DNA from 3 places in the Phyllobacterium sp. LjRoot231 genome. Region 2 is predicted to be linked to each of the others. Evidence: riboswitches for the same ligand, from Rfam matches in the RefSeq annotation. Region 2 holds a riboswitch; each other region holds the start of a gene.
What was found. Region 2 has a riboswitch for thiamine pyrophosphate ahead of thiC (phosphomethylpyrimidine synthase ThiC). Riboswitches for the same ligand answer to the same signal wherever they lie in the genome.
Positions count from the first base shown of each region.

Region 1: another riboswitch for thiamine pyrophosphate. It lies ahead of thiB (thiamine ABC transporter substrate binding subunit); the one in region 2 lies ahead of thiC (phosphomethylpyrimidine synthase ThiC).
Region 3: another riboswitch for thiamine pyrophosphate. It lies ahead of ACSQ3H_RS00995 (ABC transporter permease); the one in region 2 lies ahead of thiC (phosphomethylpyrimidine synthase ThiC).

Region 1 is NZ_CAXUQT020000001.1:1,124,557-1,129,204, forward strand. Features, by position in the region: gene thiP (thiamine/thiamine pyrophosphate ABC transporter permease) at 1-871, opposite strand, end outside; gene thiB (thiamine ABC transporter substrate binding subunit) at 876-1,856, opposite strand; TPP riboswitch at 1,936-2,053, opposite strand; gene ACSQ3H_RS05405 (thiamine diphosphokinase) at 2,650-3,285, shown strand; gene ACSQ3H_RS05410 (glycine zipper domain-containing protein) at 3,378-3,671, shown strand; gene ACSQ3H_RS05415 (glycine zipper 2TM domain-containing protein) at 3,827-4,150, shown strand; gene ACSQ3H_RS05420 (ABC-F family ATP-binding cassette domain-containing protein) at 4,290-4,648, shown strand, end outside.
Region 2 is NZ_CAXUQT020000001.1:2,320,493-2,325,140, forward strand. Features, by position in the region: gene rpsU (30S ribosomal protein S21) at 25-297, shown strand; gene ACSQ3H_RS11400 (NADPH-dependent FMN reductase) at 630-1,199, shown strand; TPP riboswitch at 1,245-1,361, shown strand; gene thiC (phosphomethylpyrimidine synthase ThiC) at 1,461-3,284, shown strand; gene thiO (glycine oxidase ThiO) at 3,289-4,254, shown strand; gene thiS (sulfur carrier protein ThiS) at 4,251-4,448, shown strand; gene ACSQ3H_RS11420 (thiazole synthase) at 4,451-4,648, shown strand, end outside.
Region 3 is NZ_CAXUQT020000001.1:200,634-205,281, forward strand. Features, by position in the region: gene ACSQ3H_RS00975 (transglycosylase SLT domain-containing protein) at 1-49, shown strand, start outside; gene thiD (bifunctional hydroxymethylpyrimidine kinase/phosphomethylpyrimidine kinase) at 1-791, opposite strand, end outside; gene thiE (thiamine phosphate synthase) at 788-1,447, opposite strand; gene ACSQ3H_RS00990 (ABC transporter substrate-binding protein) at 1,486-2,412, opposite strand; gene ACSQ3H_RS00995 (ABC transporter permease) at 2,478-3,221, opposite strand; TPP riboswitch at 3,344-3,446, opposite strand; gene ACSQ3H_RS01000 (TadE/TadG family type IV pilus assembly protein) at 3,502-4,473, opposite strand; gene ACSQ3H_RS01005 (ABC transporter ATP-binding protein) at 4,618-4,648, opposite strand, start outside.

The DNA of each region.
Region 1 (4,648 bases), 1.2 Mb from region 2:
TTAACGTGCCGTCCAGAAGCTTTGCTTTTCCTGTCGGCTGTTCAAAACGGCGTGTTGTCGTGCGCAGGCTGAATCCCTCCTCGGCAGGGCGTCCCGTCAAGCCCAGAACCGACAGAACCGCAATGGTCAGGCACAGCTGCACGAGCGTCAGCGAGACCGCTCGCGCAATGTCGAAATCGAAATGCAGCGACTGGTAGATCGCGACCTCAAGCGTGGTCGCCCGTGGTCCTCCGCCGAGCGTCAAGACGACGGTAAAGGACGTGATGCACAGCATGAAAATCAGCCCGGCAATGCCGGAAAGGTTGCGCAGGATCACTGGCCACTCGATCAGCCGGAACCGTGCCCATCCCCCCATGCCAAGTTGTGAGGAGAGTTTCCAATAGTCTTCCGGAATGGAATCGAGGCTCGAAAGGATAAGCCGTGTTGCCAGCGGCAGGTTGAAGAACACGTGTGCGATAAGGATGCCGGTCAGGCCGTAAATATTGGGAGTGACGTCCAGCCCGAGCCAATCGAAAAAAGCAGCAAGCAGACCATTGCGGCCATAGATGCTGGTGACGCCGAGCACGGCGACGAGGGCAGGCAGAGCAAGGGGCAGAGCGAAAAGCCGCAGGATCATGGCGCGTCCGGGGAAGGCCGGATGCGCATGCAGCGCGCGGGCGAGCGGAATGGCGAATGCCACCGAAAGCAGCATTGAGAGCAGCGCCTGCAGCAATGTGAAGCGGGTAATCCGCCACAGATAGCTGTCGAAGGCCGCGAAACCTTCCATGCTGCCGCTTAGCGCCTCGATAGCAAGACTGAGCAAAGCGCCCCCCGCAAGCAGGGCAAGAAAGGCGAGGGCGAGAGCCCCCGCCAATGGCTTCAAGGCGGTCAAAGCGCTACAGGCTCATGGCCGACAACCATTCGTCGATCCAGACCTTCCGATTCTTGGCCACTTCCTCCGGCGAAAAGATCAGGGTCTTTGCCGGCTTCACCAACGTGTCGAAGGCAGGGTTGAGTGGTCCGCTTGTCTTTGCCGCCGGAAACATCCAGTTGTTTTCGGGAATGGTGTCCTGAAACGATGTGCCGGTCATGAATGTCAGGAACTGGGCCGAAAGTGGATTTTTGGCGCCATTGGCGGTTTGCGCGGCCACTTCGACCTGCAGGTAGTGCCCCTCTTCGAATGCAGCGGCCTTGTAGCGATCGGTTTTCTCGGCGATCAGATGATAGGCAGGCGAGGTCGTATAGGAAAGAACCAGCGGTGCTTCGCCCTTGGTGAACAGGCCGTAGGCTTCCGACCAGCCCGGAGTCACTGTCAGAACGCGATCTTTCAGCTTGGCCCAGGCTTCGCCGGTCTTGTCGCCATAGACGGCCTTCACCCAGAGCAGGAGGCCAAGTCCCGGCGTCGAGGTGCGAGGGTCTTCGATAACGATCTTCTGTTTTGGATCGCCCTCGACCAATTGCTTCAGGCTCGCGGGCGGATTCTTGAGTTTTTCCGTATCGTAGATCACAGCGAAATAGCCGTAGTCGTAAGGAACGAAAGTATCGTCCTTGTAACCCCCCGGAATGTTGATCGCACTTGTGTCGATCCCGTGTGGGGCGAACAGTCCGGTTTCCTTCGCCTCATAGGTCAGGTTGGTATCGAGGCCGAGTACGACGTCCGCTTTGGTCGATGCACCTTCAAGCTTGAGGCGGTTAAGCAGAGCGACGCCATCGGTGACGGCGACGAAGTCCACGGTGCAATTGCATTGCTTTTGGAAAGCTTCCTTGACCTTTGGCCCTGGACCCCATTCGGCAGTGAAGCTTTCATAGGTATAGACGGTCAGTTTGCCATCGGCTTTTGCCGGTCCGGCAAGCGCAAGCGCGAGAACGCTCGCCATGCTCACAGATTTCAGAATAATGTCGAATGGCCGCATCGGCGCCTCCTAGAGTTAAAATTCAAAAGGATTGGTGCGCCGGCTACATGCCGCGTCTAATCCCTCCGCCGGTACAAACCGGATCAGGTTCCGCGGGTTGGCAGGATTTTTCCTGAAGCCTCTCAGCCGATCCTTGCGAATTGGCACCCCGTTAGAGCATTGCAAAGATTAGAGATAAAGCCTTGGCCGTGCAAGCAACATGCCTCGTCGGCCGAGCGACATGTTTTCCCGTTGCCACGCCCTCATCTGAGTCTGGCCATCGAATGATGGTGGGAAAGCCGGGCGGTCGTCGAAGCGCGTCTTGGTAGAATAAAAATGCGATCCGAAGACCGCCCGTCCGGCGTTTTTTGATCCCGTCCGTTCCGCGTCGGAAACGCCAGCGGCCAGGACTGCGCCCAGCCAATCTGCCGCCCTCACAGTGCTCGTCCAGCACGCACCGGCCTTAGTACCGGCAGGGGAACCCTTGGACAGAACTTCCCCGGACGGCGGGTCCGTTACCCGCCATCGGAGGCGCCGATCCTCTCCCCACTTCGAACGGCTCCGGAAGCAGTTCCCCATGGAAAGGACGCCGTTAGAATAAGTGATGTTTGGAGGGTGTGGATAAGTCGCCACGATTATTTTTGATCTGGAGGGCTCGCCGCGACGGCGCCGCCCCTTGCCCTCCCCCTTGTGAGGAGGGAGGCTGCGCAGCAGCAGGGAGGGGTTCTTTATCCAGGCGCATCTATCTCCCCGCCCTCACGCATGCTATGGGCGAAACATGAGCAAATTCGTTCTTCTTCTTGGCGGAACCGTCCACGTCACTGACCGTCTCCTGCGTCTTGTCGCCGGCGCGCGGGTGCTTGCAGCCGATGGCGGGATTGCGCATGCCGAATCGCTCGGGCTTGACCCAGAACTCTGGCTTGGCGATTTCGATTCGACCTCACCGGAACTCGACGCGTTATATGCCCACGTGCCGCGCGTTGTATTTCCAGCGGCCAAGGACATGACCGATGGCGAACTTGCCCTGAACGAAGCTTACCGCTTGGGTGCAACCGAGGTCATTCTGTGCGGTGCATTTGGCGGTCCGCGTACCGATCACGCGCTGCTGCATCTGACCATGGCGACGGCTCACGCGGCTGAAGGGCGAAAGCTTGTTCTCTCCAGCGGTTATGAGGAGGCACATCCTCTGGTTGCGGGCTCCTATGACTTCGATTTTGCCGATGGAACGCTCTTCAGCATTGTTGCATTTTCGCAATTACACGGACTTTTTATCCATGGCGCGCGCTGGCCGCTGGAAAATGTGGAACTTTCTTTCGGTTCATCGCTTACGGTGTCGAATGCCGTGCGTGGGAATCTCCACGTGTCACTTCATTCGGGTAAAGCGATCCTGATTGCTGCGACGCAAATCGCCTAACGCTTGTAAAATAAAGCGGAAAGTGTAATTGTTGGCACACAGCATTGGGGACGCAAGCTGGTGAGTTTGGTTTTAAAACGGAGAGGTCTTCCATGTTGAAAAGTTTGTCTACGATTGCAGTTGCGGGGCTTTTAGCGCTCTCGGTTGCCGGTTGCACGACCAGCGATCAGCGCGTAGCCGGTTATGGCGTCGGTGGTGCTGCACTGGGTGCGCTGGCCGGTGGCGCAATCACGGGTAGTGGCCGTGGTGCCCTCGCAGGTGCCGCGATCGGTGGTGCCAGTGGTGCCCTGGTGGGCGCTGCAACCAACAACAACAGTGGCGGCCGCTATTGCACTTACGAAAATCGCTATGGTGAACGCTACCGCGCGCCGTGCCGTCGCTACTAATCAGCTTACGATCCGAGAACGACATACAGGCCGGCTTACCGGCCTGTATCGTTTTGAAGGTTGCAGATGTTAAGCGAAGGCGCTGCGATCTTTCTTCTGCCGCATTACCAAAGCAGGGTTTGTGGCGTTCTATTTGATGTGAGAGGATTTTTAAGATGACAATTCGTTTGACCGCAATTGCGGTTTCCGCGCTTCTGGCCATGTCTCTAGCCGGTTGCGCAACCAGTGAGCAAAATCAACGTGCCGGGACGGGCGCTTTGATCGGTGGCGGCGTTGGTGCGCTGGCCGGCCAGGCTCTTGGACATGATACAAAGAGCACTGTAGTTGGTGCAGCAGGCGGCGCACTTCTTGGTGCAGTCATTGGTACAGCCACGACGCCCAAGGGCCAGAGTGGCAACTACTGCCGTTACCAGCGGCGTGATGGATCGATTTACGAGGCCCCGTGCGAAGGCACTGGCGGCGGCGGCGGCGGATACTGATCGCAACCGACTGATTTAAATCCAGCAGGCCGGAAATTCCGGCCTGTTTTGCTTCATGTCATTTGACAGCGGCGACAATCTCGCCGACAAGCACGGCGACCTTCGATCGTGGCTTCATTTTCCAGAACTGTAAACGTGCATGGCTCCCCCTCTTCTCCGTCTTGACCAGATAGCGCTGACATTTGGCGGCACACCGCTCTTGAGCGACGCGGCCATTTCCGTCAGCGAAAACGACCGCATTGCGCTGGTCGGCCGCAACGGATCGGGTAAATCCACACTGCTGAAAATTGCCGCCGGGTTTATCGCACCGACCGATGGCGAAGTGTTCAAGCACCCGGGGGTGACCGTGCGCTATCTGGCGCAGGCTCCCGATATGGACGGCTTTGCCAATGTGCGCGCCTATGTCGAGGCGGGTCTTGGACCGGCCGACGATCTCTACCGCGTCAGCTACCTGCTGGAACATCTCGGCCTGACGGGCGAGGAAGAGCCCGACAATCT
Region 2 (4,648 bases):
GGCAAGCATGGGTAAGGAAAACGATTGCAAGTTCTCGTTCGTGATAACAATGTTGAACAGGCCCTACGGGTCCTGAAGAAGAAGATGCAGCGGGAAGGTCTCTTCCGCGAAATGAAGGCGCGCCAGGCTTTTGAAAAGCCATCCGAGCGCCGTGTCCGTGAAAAAGCAGAAGCCGTTAGCCGTGCCCGCAAGGCTGCACGCAAGCAGGCTCAGCGTGAAGGCCTGTTGCCAGGTCCGAAGAAAAAAGAACGCGTTGCCCGCCCAGCCGGTAATAACGGCAGCGATTTCAGCAGATAGTCCGTGACCGGCCCGTCCGGTCATTTATAAACGCGACAGAACCCGCATGGTGCAGGCCGTAGCGGGTTTCGTTTTGAAGACCTTTCGATAACTTCACTCTGATGGCCATCTGATGCGATTTTCTGCGCTTGCCTAGGCTCACGGACCAAAAAGTCCGCTGCGCTCCGGTTCTCGCAAACCCCACCAGCTGACTCATCAGACTGAATTCTCGAAAGTCTCGGCGCCGAGAGAATCCGACTTTGGCCGGTTACCAAAAGGTGCCTTCTTGTGCAGTGCGGCAACGACTCCCTATTCATACGGTCACAAGATTCATCTGTATGGAGACGCGTTGAATGGCACTCAAACTCAACATCATCATCGCCAGCACGCGGCCGGGCCGCGGTGGTCCGGCAGTTGCAAACTGGTTCAATGAATTTGCCAAGCAAGATGGGCGGTTTGAACCTGTCCTCATCGACCTTGTCGACGTTAACCTGCCGATCCTCGATGAGCCGAACCATCCCAAGATGATGAAGTATGAACATGCCCACACGAAGAAGTGGAGCGCGATCATCGATTCTGCTGATGCTTATGTCTTCGTCACGCCGGAATATGACTACAACGCCCCGCCGTCTTTGATCAACGCGCTGGTTTATCTGTCGAATGAATGGAGCTACAAGCCCGCGGGCTTCGTCAGCTATGGCGGCGTATCGGGCGGATTGCGTTCGGTCGAATCGGTAAAGGGTTTGGTTGCCGGCTTGCACATGGTGCCGATTCCAGAGGGTGTTCCCGTGCCGACCTACAGGCAATTCATCAATGACGAAGGCGTGTTCGAGCCCAATGATCTGATGGCAACCGGCGCAACGACCATGCTGACCGAATTGCTCAAGTGGGCGACGGCTCTCAAACCTTTGCACACGTCGTGATCTATCGACCCGCTTGACAACTGCGTCGCCAGCGGGTCACATAAACTCATTCACCAGGGGAGTCCCGACAAGGGGCTGAGATACTGCTGGCTTTTGCAGCGCAGTGACCCGTTGAACCTGATCCAGTTCATACTGGCGTAGGGACGGTGCAAAAGTCTTCGCATAGAGTGTCTTGGCACTCGGTCTCTACTCAGACTCGCGAACTCCTTTCATCCTTCCGGCACAGAACTGGGTTTCCATGCAAAAAAGCAAAGGAACCTGATGATGACCGTATTTGATCCAACTGTTTCAAGCACCCCACCCGTTTCGGCAGGACCGCTGCCTGCGTCGACCAAAATATACAAAACCGGACACATTCATCCCGATATCCGCGTGCCCATGCGCGAAATCGCCGTTCACCCGACTGCCGGTGAGCCCAACGTCACGGTTTATGATTCCTCTGGTCCGTACAGCGATCCTTCGGCAGAAATCGATATTGCCAGGGGTATCCCGCGTGTTCGCGAAAGCTGGCTCGCCGCGCAGGGCGATACCCATTCCTATGACGGTCGCCGTGTCATCCCGGCGGACAATGGCTTTGCCACGGGCGAACGGCTGACACCCGAATTTCCTATCCGCAACAATCCGTTGAAGGCAAGGGACGGCAAGGCTGTCACCCAGCTTGCTTATGCAAGGGCTGGCATTATCACGCGGGAAATGGAGTATGCCGCGATCCGCGAAAATCTGGGCCGGGAGAGTGCAACGAATGGTGTCTTGCGCGACGGCGAATCGTTCGGTGCATCAATCCCCGATCATGTGACACCGGAATTCGTCCGCGAAGAGATAGCGCGGGGACGGGCGATCATTCCAGCCAATATCAATCATCCCGAGCTTGAGCCGATGATCATCGGCCGTAATTTCCTGGTCAAGATCAACGCCAATATCGGCAATTCCGCAGTGACTTCCTCCATGGCCGAGGAAGTGGAAAAGATGGTCTGGGCCACGCGCTGGGGCGCGGATACGGTGATGGATCTCTCCACCGGGCGCAATATTCACAATATACGCGAATGGATTATCCGGAATTCGCCGGTGCCGATCGGTACGGTGCCGCTCTATCAGGCACTGGAAAAGGTTGATGGTATTGCTGAAGACCTCACATGGGAGGTTTATCGCGACACGCTGATCGAACAAGCCGAGCAGGGCGTGGATTATTTCACGATTCATGCGGGTGTGCGGCTGCATTGTATACCGCTGACGGTGAACCGTGTGACCGGCATCGTATCGCGCGGTGGTTCGATCATGGCGAAGTGGTGCCTGCATCACCATCGCGAAAGCTTCCTCTATGAGCATTTCGAGGAGATCTGCGATATTTGCCGAGCCTACGATGTAAGCTTTTCGCTGGGCGATGGTCTGCGTCCGGGCTCGATCGCCGATGCCAATGACGCGGCGCAGTTTGCTGAACTCGAAACCTTGGGCGAACTCACCCAGATTGCCTGGGCCAAGGATTGCCAGGTGATGATCGAGGGTCCCGGCCACGTACCGATGCACAAGATCAAAGAGAATATGGACAAGCAGCTCGCGGTTTGCGGCGAGGCGCCATTCTATACGCTTGGACCACTCACCACGGATATTGCGCCTGGTTATGATCACATCACGTCCGGGATCGGTGCCGCGATGATCGGCTGGTTTGGAACGGCGATGCTTTGCTATGTGACGCCGAAAGAACATCTCGGTTTGCCCAATCGTGATGATGTCAAAGTCGGCGTGATCACCTACAAGATTGCAGCCCACGCCGCCGATCTCGCCAAGGGCCATCCAGCAGCGCAGCTTCGCGATGATGCCCTGTCACGGGCGCGTTTCGAGTTTCGCTGGGAGGACCAGTTCAACCTGTCGCTCGACCCGGAAACGGCGCGTCTCTACCATGATGAGACACTGCCCAAGGAAGCGCACAAGGTGGCGCATTTCTGCTCGATGTGCGGACCCAAATTCTGCTCCATGCGCATCTCCCACGACATCCGTGCCGAGGCGCAAAAGGAAGGCATGGCTGCCATGGCGGAGAAATTTCGCGAGGGTGGCAATCTCTACATGCCGCTGAACAATGGTGCCTGAAGGAATGAACGTTCTCGTACAGGGCGCCGGTGTCGCCGGTCTGTCGGTCGCCCATGAATTGACGTCACGCGGCGCGCGCGTGACGGTGCTTGAACCACAGCAGGGCAGCCGCTCGGCGGCATCCTGGTTTGCAGGGGGTATGCTTGCGCCTTATTGCGAGCGGGAAAGCGCGGAGCAGCCTGTTGTCGAACTGGGCTTGGGCGCGGCGGATTGGTGGGAAGCAGCGCTGCCCGGTTCGGTGACACGCAATGGTACGCTGGTTTTGGCTCCATCACGCGACATTAAGGAGCTTGAACGGTTCGGATCGCGAACGTCTGGCTTTGAATGGGCTGGAGAGGAGACCATTGCAGCATTGGAGCCCGATCTGGCTGGGTGCTTCCGCAAGGGGCTATTCTTTGAGGAGGAAGCGCATCTTGATCCGCGCCACGTGTTGATCAGTCTAGCGGCAAGGCTGGCGGCCGCCGGCGTCGTGTTCGAAACCGATTTGGCGCAGACAGCGGCGGTTGGCTTTGATTGGACCGTTCAGTCCACGGGCTATTCCACCCAGGATCAAGCCATACGCGGCGTGCGCGGTGAAATGCTGATCTTGCGCACGTCCGATATCTCCTTGTCACGCCCTGTCCGGCTCGTTCATCCGCGCTTTCCCATCTATATCGTGCCGAGGTCCGACCATGTCTTCATGGTGGGTGCAACGATGATCGAAAGCGACTCGATCGGTCCGATCACCGCACGCTCGATGATGGAATTGCTGAACGCGGCCTATAGCCTGCACCCTGCCTTCGGTGAAGCAGAGATTGTCGAAACAGGGGTGGGAATTCGTCCCGCCTATCCGGACAATCTGCCGCGTGTCGTCCGCGAGGGCAACACCATCAGCATCAACGGGCTTTACAGGCACGGTTTTCTGCTGGCGCCGGCCATGGCCATGCAAGCGGCGGACATGATTTTGAATGAAAGGAGCGCAAGCCAATGAAACTGCTGGTCAATGGAGAACCGCACGATGTGTCGGCGCAATCGCTCGATGCTTTGCTTGCCGAACTGGAATTCGAAGGCGAATGGCTGGCGACGGCATTGAACGGTGAACTCGTGCGGTCACCGGAACGTCAGACTTGTCGCCTGAACGAGGGCGACCGGGTCGAGATTCTTACTCCACGGCAAGGAGGCTGAGCATGCTGAAACTCTATAATACCGAGCTTTCGTCCCGGCTTTTACTGGGAACGGCACAATATCCTTCGCCTGCCATCCTGATGGACGCAATCAATGCATCCGGCACGGAAATCGTCACTGTCTCGCTGCGGCGGGAAATGGCAGGCGGCAAATCTGGCGACAAGTTCTGGTCACTGATCCGGTCGCTTGGAACGCATGTG
Region 3 (4,648 bases), 2.1 Mb from region 2:
CACCAGCGGTGGAAATGGTGCACCGGTCCGCGTCCCTGCCCCACTTTGAGCGTTTCGGCCGCGGCAATTGCCGCTGTCAGATAATCCTTCGCATCACCCACAGCCTCACGTAAACCCAGGCCTTTGGCTAATCCGGCGGCAATCGCCGCCGCCAGCGTGCAGCCAGTTCCGTGATCATGTTTCGTTATGATACGAGGGCTTGAAAAACGCTGCATCGTCACCCCATCGAACAGCAGATCCGTGCTCATCTCGGCTTTCGCATGGCCGCCTTTGATCAGCACAGATGAAGGCCCAAGCGCGAGCAATTTCTCTGCCTGCCGGGCCATCTGCGCTTCGTCCTCGGCGATAGACTCACCCGTCAGCAATGCCGCTTCCGGCAGATTGGGTGTCAGCACCAGGGCGCGCGGCAGAAGAAGCTGCCGCAATGCTTCAATAGACTCTGGCTGCAACAGGCGGTCGCCCGATGTCGCGACCATAACCGGGTCCAGCACCACCCTGCGGTTCCAGTGCTCCAGCGCGTCGGCGATTGTCTCGATCGTCTCGACCACGCCGACCATCCCGATTTTGATCGCCTGCACGTCGATATCCGACAGGACAGCATCGATCTGCGCGCGGACAATGCCAGGCGAAAGGTTTTCGATGGCGGTCACCCCGCGTGTATTCTGCGCGGTGATCGCCGTCAAAACGCTTGTGCCATAAACGCCAAGCGCCGAGAACGTCTTCAAATCAGCCTGGATGCCAGCCCCGCCGCCGCTGTCGGAGCCGGCAATGGTCAATGCGATTGCGGTCATGCCCGTTCCTTCAGCGAGGCATCGACTGCCGCCAGCAATGCAGCGGTCGCGCCTTGCGGATCTCCCTGCCGGAAGATCGCCGAAATCACCGCCACACCATCGGCTCCGGCAGCAATGGCAGGCGGCGTTCGCGCAAGATCGATGCCTGCGATTGCGCCGATCGGCAGGTCTGGCTTCACCTTGCGAATGATCGGCGCCAGACGGCTGAACCCTTCGAAGCCGATAGGTTCGAGATTGTGCTTGGCCGGTGTTTCGAACAGGCCGCCGATGCAGGCATAGTCGATATCGGCCTCGATGGCCGCTTGAGCATCGGCCTCGTTCTTGACCGTCAGGCCGATGATCGCGTGCGGTCCGAGCAGCCGGCGCGCATCCGCCACAAGCATGTCCTTGCGGCCGACATGCACGCCCTCGACGCCAGCGGCAAGCGCCACATCGATACGGTCATTGACCACAAGTGGCACGCCTGTTCCCTTCAGCGCCGCATGGACAGCTCGTGCCCGTTCGACCATAAGGCGCGTCGGCGAGTTCTTGTCACGGTACTGGATGATCGTTGCGCCACCTCGCGCCGCAGCAAGGGCAAGCTGCCCCAGATCCTTGCCGCCTCCGATAGCATCGAAATCGACAATGGCATTCAGCCGGTAATCTACTTTTGGCATTTTTTCTCTCTTTGAGTGGGCGTTTGCATTTGTGATTGTCACGGTAGCTCGACAGCGATGTCTTCGATCTTGGCCACGTTCTTGATCAGCCCGGCATCGTGCATGAAGACCCCGAACCGCTCGTAGCGGCCGCGATCGAGCGCCGCCGGACGCTTGGCAAAGCGCGGCAGCGTATCGATCCAGGCCTGTTTGTTCAGCGGATTATCGAGGTCCGGATAGGCCTTGATGAACAGCTGCCAGGATTCATCCGGATGATTGGTCAGATAGATTGCCCCCTTCTCCACCGCGCCGAGAAAGCGCTTCAGCCGATCGTCCTTCAGCAAATCCGGATGGGTGACGAAAATCAGTTCGTCATAGGGCGGTACGCCATGTTCTTCCGGAAAGAAGGCGAGGCCCTTGTGTCCTTCCTGCGCCATCTGCGTCAGCTCGAAATTGCGATAGGCGCCGACCGTCGCATCCACCTGCCTGGAAATCAGCGAGGTGGAGAGGGCAAAGTTGACATTGATCAACTCGACATCCTTGGTCGACAGGCCCTCCGCTTTCAACATGGCGCCCAGCATCGCGTCTTCGAAGCCGGCGACCGAGAAGCCAACCTTCTTGCCTTTCAAATCCTTCAAACTTTTGATTGGCCCGTCGGCAAGCGTCATCACCGTATTGAGCGGCGTTTCGACAAGCGTTCCGAATCGCACCAGCGGCAGGCCCTCATCATGGTCGAGAAAAAGGGTCGGCTGATAATGGATGGCGATGTCCGCCTGCTTCGCCGCAACCAGCCGTGGCGGCGCTGCCGGGTCAGCGGGCGGGATCAGCTCGACATCGAGACCGGCGTCGGCGAAGTAACCCTTCTCTTTAGCGATGACCAGCGGTGCATGGTCGGGATTGACGAACCATTCCAGAAGCACAGTCAGCTTGTCGGCCGCCATGGCCTGGCCGGCCATGGCGGAGCCGAAGACAGCGAGGCCTATCATGAACATCAGAGAGCGAATACGAAACATCGAAGATCCTTTTCTGTGCAATAAGTCATTGAACTGGTTCATCCTTCGCGCGCCCATGGTGTCAGCCGCTTCGCCAGCGCATCGACGAGGAAGCGCACGACAATGGTCAGCGTTGCGAGGATGATGAGGGCGGCGAATAGCGTGTCCGTCTGCATGCGGGCATTGGCCTGCAGCATGACAAAGCCAAGGCCGCGCGAAGAACCCACCCATTCACCGATGACGGCGCCGATTGGCGCGAAGACGGCAGCCACGCGCAAGCCGGACCCAAGGCCTGGCAAGGCGCTGGGTACGCGTACGAGGAACAGTGTCGCGAGCGGTGATGCCTGCGTCAGCGCTGCCGCGTCGAGCAGATCCTGATTGGTGCGCTGCAGGCCATCGGCGAAGGCCGAGGCGACGGGAAAGAAGATGATCAGGCTGGCCATGACGACCTTGGAGGCAAGGCCAAAGCCGAACCACAGGACCAGCAGCGGTGCGATGGCAAAAACCGGTAGTGCCTGCAACACCAGCATGAGCGGCCAGACGATTTGCCGGAAGCCCGGCACAGCACTGACGAGAAGCGCAGTGAGGATGCCGGCCAGCGCACCGAACATCAGCCCAAGAATGATTTCGACCAAGGTGATTGCCGCATTTGTCAGCAGATAGTGCTGCTCTTCGACCAGTGTGGCGATCACCGTCAATGGCCCCGGCAGGATGAAACGCGGCGGCGCCATCACCCAGACGATCACTTGCCAGCACAGGACCACGGCCAGCAAAGCTGTGGCTATCTGCAGAACCAGACGCATGGCGCTGTTCACGCCACTACAGTTTTTGCGGGAGGTATTTCGGGGCAACGGGCACAGTCTGGACTCCATCATGAATGGTTGGAGATCCGGATATGTGCGAAGACAAGGTTTGGGGTGCGCGAAGAAGGCTCAATTCCCGTTCCTACGCCGGCATAACCCGGATCAGGTTCAAGGGTCCAGCTCGACGCTATCTCAGCACTGTACAGTGCCCCCCTCGGAATGAAGTCATGATGGAGCGGCGCAAGGACAAAGTCAATTGCGCCGCCGGATTGTTATCCAGTTAGTGAGTCAGACGAACAAGTTCACCATCGACCGATTTGCATTCGGATTTTACCCTATACAGAAAGTCCGGCTCAACGACGTTGGAAGGGCTGCCACCATCTTCCCACCAATGTTCGTGCTCCTTCTGATCGCAATCCAACAGGTTGTCGAGCGGATTTCCAGAGGTAGTCGTCAATCGTTTTCCATCGACAAACAGGTTATTATAGGTGCTGGGATCATTGGTGCGTAGCGTCGAATTATACGCCGCGTCTGCGGACTTCGTGCTTGTCTTGCACACGACCTTGTTCGTTGTCGATGTATTCCTATAGCCGACATCACAACCGTCATTCTTAATGTCCATCTGCAAGTACAACGAATTCTTGTCATATTCCCCAAGGTCGTATTTTGTCGCAACTGATATCGGCGGATTGGTCACGCCGGAACCAAGACCGCCCGCGCCGTTGTGATCCGCTGCAGTGTAGGTGATCGTACCAACCACAAACTTCTGGCCGTTCCTTTTGACAACAATCGAGACACGTTTAAACCAGTAGCCCGTAACTTTATCTATAGTGATAGTGGCGCTGGATGGTTTCAGCGGCGCCAATGCTATAGAAGTGACCTCGATTGGAAGCGAGTCCTTGTTCAACACACGCATGAACGTTGTATTGGTTTGGCCACCGAGTGTGACGGTCACTTGCTGCTTTTCCGCCTTGAAATTGATCGTAACAGCATTCGCAGCTTCTTCGCCCAGATTAGCTTTGAGGTAGGCGCGCGCAAGCGCTTCCGCGGCTGCCGAGTTTGGGCCGGTAAAGATCGAAGCGCCGGCCAGCGCAGCGGCATCGGCAGCGTTCTGCAATTTCGAACGTTCATTGCTCGCGACGCTATAATCGACCGCAAGCCCGGTCATGCCCATAAGGGGTACGAGCAGCAATCCGAAGGTCACCGCAGTTGCCCCGCTGCTATCTTTCAGGAATTTTGTAAATTTTTTCATTGGCCCACTCCGTCGTTACGTGGACCTTTGAATCTCCGGCGTAAATTCCTGCTTAGTAAATTCATTCACATTTTCACGATCATGCTCCGGCAGCACGAATTGCGCGAAATCGTTGCTGGAATGGTAAAAAACAGATGAATATCGTTAACGCTCGGGCTGAATATCCGGCCGCACG